Regions from separate parts of the Psychrobacillus sp. FSL H8-0483 genome, predicted to be linked through region 1. Evidence: a T-box and tRNA genes for the amino acid it is inferred to sense, from the RefSeq annotation. Region 1 holds a T-box; the other holds one or more tRNA genes.
The links. A T-box is a leader RNA that pairs with one kind of tRNA and senses whether it is charged. The one in region 1 lies ahead of ileS (isoleucine--tRNA ligase), so its partner is inferred to be a tRNA-Ile.
Positions count from the first base shown of each region.

Region 2: it has a tRNA-Ile gene. The T-box ahead of ileS (isoleucine--tRNA ligase) is inferred to sense a tRNA for this amino acid. The anticodon was not compared.

Region 1 covers NZ_CP152052.1:1,927,971-1,931,371, reverse strand. Annotated here, with positions in the region: gene ileS (isoleucine--tRNA ligase) at 1-1,942, opposite strand, end outside; T-box leader at 1,994-2,237, opposite strand; gene MHB48_RS09205 (hypothetical protein) at 2,406-2,831, shown strand; gene MHB48_RS09200 (GNAT family protein) at 3,284-3,401, opposite strand, start outside.
Region 2 covers NZ_CP152052.1:94,815-98,215, reverse strand. Annotated here, with positions in the region: rRNA gene MHB48_RS00510 (23S ribosomal RNA) at 1-1,399, opposite strand, end outside; tRNA gene MHB48_RS00505 (tRNA-Ala) at 1,560-1,635, opposite strand; tRNA gene MHB48_RS00500 (tRNA-Ile) at 1,652-1,728, opposite strand; rRNA gene MHB48_RS00495 (16S ribosomal RNA) at 1,828-3,381, opposite strand.

The DNA.
Region 1 (3,401 bases):
TCACATTGTCTAAAGTATCCACTAATTTCGACTTTGCTTCTTGTACAATACGTTCGGAAAAACGTTTCGTATTCCATGGTGCACTGTCAACTAATAAAGCCCATCTTAATGCATCTGCACCATACTTTTGAATTAACTCTACTGGATCCAGAACATTCCCTTTACTTTTAGACATTTTTTGTCCATTTTCATCTAAAATATGACCTGTCGACAAAACACGTTTATAAGGAGCTTTACCTGTAAATAAAGTGGATACTGCGAGTAGACTATAAAACCATCCTCGTGTTTGGTCAATCCCTTCAATAACTACATCCGCTGGGAATTGTTTTGCAAATAGCTCTTTATTCTCAAATGGATAGTGATATTGGGCAAATGGCATAGAACCGCTGTCGAACCAAACATCGATGACTTCAGGAGTTCTTGTCATTGACCCACTACAACTTGAACATTGGAGCTTCACTTCATCTACATATGGTTTATGCAATTCGATCTCCTCTATAGGGTGTATCGAATACTGTTTTAATTCTGCTATACTTTTCGGTGCAATTTGATGATTACAAACCGCGCATTCCCAAACATTGAGCGGTGTTCCCCAATAGCGTTTACGGCTGATGTTCCAATCTACCATTTGTTCTAAAAAGTTTCCAAATCTGCCGTGTTTTATATGCTCTGGATACCAAGTTACTCCTTCATTATTTTGGATAAATTGTTCTTTCAATGCAGTTGTTTGGATAAACCAGCTTTCATTTGCATAATACAAAAGAGGTGAATCACAACGCCAGCAATGAGGGTAGCTATGTTCGTACTTTTCTTTATGAAAAAGTAATCCTTTTTCAGCAAGGTAACGAACAATATCTACATCACAATCTTTGACAAATCGTCCTTCAAAGCCTAAAACCTCGGAAGTATACATTCCTTTTTCATCTACCAAATGGACGAACGATAATCCGTTTTCTTTCACCACCCTATAGTCATCTTCCCCATAAGCTGGTGCAATGTGGACAATCCCTGTTCCACTTTCTCCAGATATATAATCAGCTGTCACGACTTTATGACCGATTTCCACATCTACAAAATCAAATAATGGAGTATATGGTATGTCTCTTAATTCCTCTCCTAGATGTACAGATAGTATTTCATAGCCTTCCATTAATACTGAACTTGCTAATGCTTCCGCTACAATGAAAATGCCTTGCCCTTGTTTTGCACGAACATATTTCAACGATGGATGAACAGCTAGCGCAACATTTGCTAGTAAGGTCCAAGGAGTTGTCGTCCACCCAAGAAAATATTCATTGTCTCGGTCTGTACGTTTGAATTTAGCTGTCGCAGATAAATCCTTCACTGTTTTATAACCTTGTGACACCTCGTGCGAACTTAGGGACGTTTGACAGCTAGGACAATAGGGAGAAACCCTGTGGCCTTTTTGTAACAACCCTTTTTCATGAATAGTTCCAAGTATATTCCATTCGCTTTCAATATAGGCATTACTTAATGTGACATAGGGATCCTCCATGTCCACCCAATAACCAAGCTTTTCCGTAAACGCTCGCCACTGCTTTTCATAGACAAAAACACTTTCTTTACATTTATCAATGAAAGCTTCCACACCGTACTTTTCAATATCACTTTTCCCGGAAATCCCTAATTGCTTTTCTACTCCTAACTCCACTGGTAAACCGTGTGTATCCCATCCTGCCTTACGTATTACTTGATGTCCTGTCATTGTTTTATACCTAGCAACAACATCTTTAATTGTACGACCCAGTGCGTGCCCAGCATGCGGCAATCCATTTGCAGTGGGTGGACCTTCATAAAATACAAAAGATGGACTATCGTTTCTATACTCTATAGATTTTTTAAAGATTTCTTCTTCCAACCATTGTGCTTGAATCCGTTCTTCTCTTTGTAAAACAGACTCTTTTTCGTTCGCTTTAACCATCTGATATCACTCCTATTTTTATTAATAAAACATACAAAAAACCCGTCCCTGGAAAGGGACGGGTTTAACCGTGATACCACCCTAATTCTATTGTATGCTTTCGCTCCACAATAGCACTTAGCCACGTACAAACATACGCGTTCCTATTAACGGTAGACACCCGGTCTCACTTACTCAATTTCAGCTCGACTTCTCAGAGAGGATTTTTGCAAATGGACTGAACACCGAATTTCAGCAACTACCGGCTCTCTTTAGAACAGTTCCATGAACTACTTTTTCTCATCAACGAATTTGTATGGTTTTATTATGGATGAATTTAACATAAATCATTTCGAGTTGTCAAACTAATTAAATATTTTTTATAGGGTCCTTAAATTGAAATATCTGTAAATATTGAAACTTAACTGTCTTGTGAACGTATGTAAATAAAAGTATTTCACTAATTGGAATGGGGTGCGGTGAAGTGAAAAAGAGGTTAGGACTATTATTTTTAAGTATCAGTTTGATCTTTTTATTTGTGGCATGTTCAGAAGAATCTCCTACAAACGAACCAGCATATATTGCCAAAGCCAGTGATTTTGAAGATTCAGGCTTTACTAGCCGCAGTAATCAGTTGATTGTAGTCATTGGAAATGAACTAATGATTAGTGCTTACTATGGACATTCCAAAGAAAAAAGTAGCATTGATAAGATTTTAGAATTAGAAAACGTTAAATCAGGTGTAAGGTTTGAAAAATTATATCAAAATGTCCAAGTTAAAACAAAAGGTGATGTTTATTATATTACTGCTGACGATGGTGTATCATTGGAGTTTAAAAAAATTGGAGAACGCATTATTGTGGATGAAGAAGGTATGGAATATTATACCCAAGAATATTCAAAAGAATGATATTCACTTTAAATGAAGAAAATAGGGATCCGCTCTTTAAAAGCAAAACCTGTTCCCTGAAGTTTCCGGATTCCTTTGAATTGGACTTTAGTTACATCATTACCGCGAGATTTTCAGGAGAGTAGGATCGTGACTAGCTTCACGATCCTACTCTCCTTTTTTGATAGTCTTGTGGCTTTCGTCCTTCCGTCGCCCTCCTGCAGCTTTAGGCAATACTTTAGTGTTGTAAACATTTATCACTTCGTTGATTGAAGCGCCAGGCGGCGACTCCAGCGGGATGAGTGAGACAGTTGTGACATCACAAACGGCACGTTGACTGTGGTGATGACTTATCGCTCACCACTCGGAAAACGACCGCCAATAGCGGAAATCAAGTATACTTTATTCCATGTAAAATATATATTTCTTTAGTTTCCTTTAGCATTGTTCATGCTATTTCATGAAAATTGAAATTATGAAATTGATTCATTAATATGAGAATAAATCAAAAAATCCGTCCATTCATTGTTTTCAAACGAAAATCTTTCTCTCAAACATTCGAACGTAAATCCTGCACGCTCCGCTAATTTT
Region 2 (3,401 bases), 1.8 Mb from region 1:
CTTAGGTCCCGACTAACCCTGAGCGGACGAGCCTTCCTCAGGAAACCTTAGTCATACGGTGGACGGGATTCTCACCCGTCTTTCGCTACTCATACCGGCATTCTCACTTCTAAGCGCTCCACCAGTCCTTCCGGTCTGACTTCAACGCCCTTAGAACGCTCTCCTACCACTGATACCAAAGGTATCAATCCACAGCTTCGGTGATTTGTTTAGCCCCGATACATTTTCGGCGCAGCGTCACTCGACCAGTGAGCTATTACGCACTCTTTAAATGATGGCTGCTTCTAAGCCAACATCCTGGTTGTCTAAGCAACGCCACATCCTTTTCCACTTAACAAATACTTTGGGACCTTAGCTGGTGGTCTGGGCTGTTTCCCTCTTGACTACGGATCTTATCACTCGCAGTCTGACTCCCAAACATAAATCATTGGCATTCGGAGTTTGTCTGAATTCGGTAACCCGGGATGGGCCCCTAGTCCAAACAGTGCTCTACCTCCAAGATTCTTAACGTTTGAGGCTAGCCCTAAAGCTATTTCGGAGAGAACCAGCTATCTCCAGGTTCGATTGGAATTTCTCCGCTACCCACACCTCATCCCCGCACTTTTCAACGTGCGTGGGTTCGGACCTCCAGTAAGTGTTACCTTACCTTCATCCTGGACATGGGTAGATCACCTGGTTTCGGGTCTACGACCACATACTCATTCGCCCTATTCAGACTCGCTTTCGCTGCGGCTCCGTCTTCTCAACTTAACCTTGCATGTAATCGTAACTCGCCGGTTCATTCTACAAAAGGCACGCTATCACCCATTAACGGGCTCTAACTACTTGTAGGCACACGGTTTCAGGATCTATTTCACTCCCCTTCCGGGGTGCTTTTCACCTTTCCCTCACGGTACTGGTTCACTATCGGTCACTAGGTAGTATTTAGCCTTGGGAGATGGTCCTCCCAGATTCCGACGGAATTTCACGTGTTCCGCCGTACTCAGGATACACTCAAGAGAGAATGAACTTTTGACTACGGGGCTTTTACCCTATCCTGCGGACCTTTCCAGATCGCTTCGTCTAGCTCATTCCTTTGTAACTCTATGTAGAGTGTCCTACAACCCCAAGAGGCAAGCCTCTTGGTTTGGGCTATTCCCGTTTCGCTCGCCGCTACTCAGGGAATCGATTTTTCTTTCTCTTCCTCCAGGTACTTAGATGTTTCAGTTCCCTGGGTGTGCCACAGATACGCTATGTATTCACGTAAATGTACTGCTCCATTACGAACAGTGGGTTTCCCCATTCGGAAATCTCCGGATCAAAGCTCACTTACAGCTCCCCGAAGCATATCGGTGTTAGTGCCGTCCTTCTTCGGCTCCTAGTGCCAAGGCATTCACCGTGCGCCCTTATTAACTTAACCTAATATGGCTACCAATTACTTGGAGTCCATTCAAAATTAGTAGTTAAAAGTACTACACAATCTATAATCACCGAAGTGATTATAAATCGAATTTCTTGAATTTATTTCTTTCAATGTCGTTTTATCCAGTTTTCAAAGAACAAGTTTGTTGTAAATTCTATGGTGGAGCCTAGCGGGATCGAACCGCTGACCTCCTGCGTGCAAGGCAGGCGCTCTCCCAGCTGAGCTAAGGCCCCGAAATAAAAAAAGGTATGGTGGGCCTAAATGGACTCGAACCATCGACCTCACGCTTATCAGGCGTGCGCTCTAACCAGCTGAGCTATAGGCCCTCTTTGAATTTCAGTATAATAATATACATGAACATTCAAAACTGAACTACAAAACGTTAAGATACAGATAAAAATCTGTATTCCGTAATATATCCTTAGAAAGGAGGTGATCCAGCCGCACCTTCCGATACGGCTACCTTGTTACGACTTCACCCCAATCATCTGTCCCACCTTCGGCGGCTGGCTCCCGTAAGGGTTACCCCACCGACTTCGGGTGTTACAAACTCTCGTGGTGTGACGGGCGGTGTGTACAAGGCCCGGGAACGTATTCACCGTGGCATGCTGATCCACGATTACTAGCGATTCCGGCTTCATGTAGGCGAGTTGCAGCCTACAATCCGAACTGAGAACGGTTTTATGGGATTAGCTCACCCTCGCGGGGTTGCGACCCTCTGTACCGTCCATTGTAGCACGTGTGTAGCCCAGGTCATAAGGGGCATGATGATTTGACGTCATCCCCACCTTCCTCCGGTTTATCACCGGCAGTCACCTTAGAGTGCCCAACTGAATGCTGGCAACTAAGATCAAGGGTTGCGCTCGTTGCGGGACTTAACCCAACATCTCACGACACGAGCTGACGACAACCATGCACCACCTGTCACCGCTGTCCCCGAAGGGAAAGATCTATCTCTAGAACGGTCAGCGGGATGTCAAGACCTGGTAAGGTTCTTCGCGTTGCTTCGAATTAAACCACATGCTCCACCGCTTGTGCGGGCCCCCGTCAATTCCTTTGAGTTTCAGTCTTGCGACCGTACTCCCCAGGCGGAGTGCTTAATGCGTTAGCTGCAGCACTAAGGGGCGGAAACCCCCTAACACTTAGCACTCATCGTTTACGGCGTGGACTACCAGGGTATCTAATCCTGTTTGCTCCCCACGCTTTCGCGCCTCAGCGTCAGTTACAGACCAGAAAGCCGCCTTCGCCACTGGTGTTCCTCCAAATCTCTACGCATTTCACCGCTACACTTGGAATTCCGCTTTCCTCTTCTGTACTCAAGTCCCCCAGTTTCCAATGACCTTCCACGGTTGAGCCGTGGGATTTCACATCAGACTTAAAGGACCGCCTGCGCGCGCTTTACGCCCAATAATTCCGGACAACGCTTGCCACCTACGTATTACCGCGGCTGCTGGCACGTAGTTAGCCGTGGCTTTCTAATAAGGTACCGTCAAGGTACGAGCAGTTACTCTCGTACTTGTTCTTCCCTTACAACAGAGTTTTACGATCCGAAAACCTTCTTCACTCACGCGGCATTGCTCCATCAGACTTTCGTCCATTGTGGAAGATTCCCTACTGCTGCCTCCCGTAGGAGTCTGGGCCGTGTCTCAGTCCCAGTGTGGCCGATCACCCTCTCAGGTCGGCTACGCATCGTCGCCTTGGTAGGCCGTTACCCTACCAACTAGCTAATGCGCCGCGGGCCCATCCTGTAGTGACAGCCGAAACCGTCTTTTAACATTTCCACATGTGAGGAAATGGATTATTTGGTATTAGCCCCGGTTTCCCGGAGTTATCCCAATCTACAGGGCAGGTTGCCCACGTGTTACTCACCCGTCCGCCGCTAAATCAGAAGAAGCAAGCTTCTTCGTCATTCGCTCGACTTGCATGTATTAGGCATGCCGCCAGCGTTCGTCCTGAGCCAGGATCAAACTCTCCATAATAGAGAACTTAAAAAGCTCAT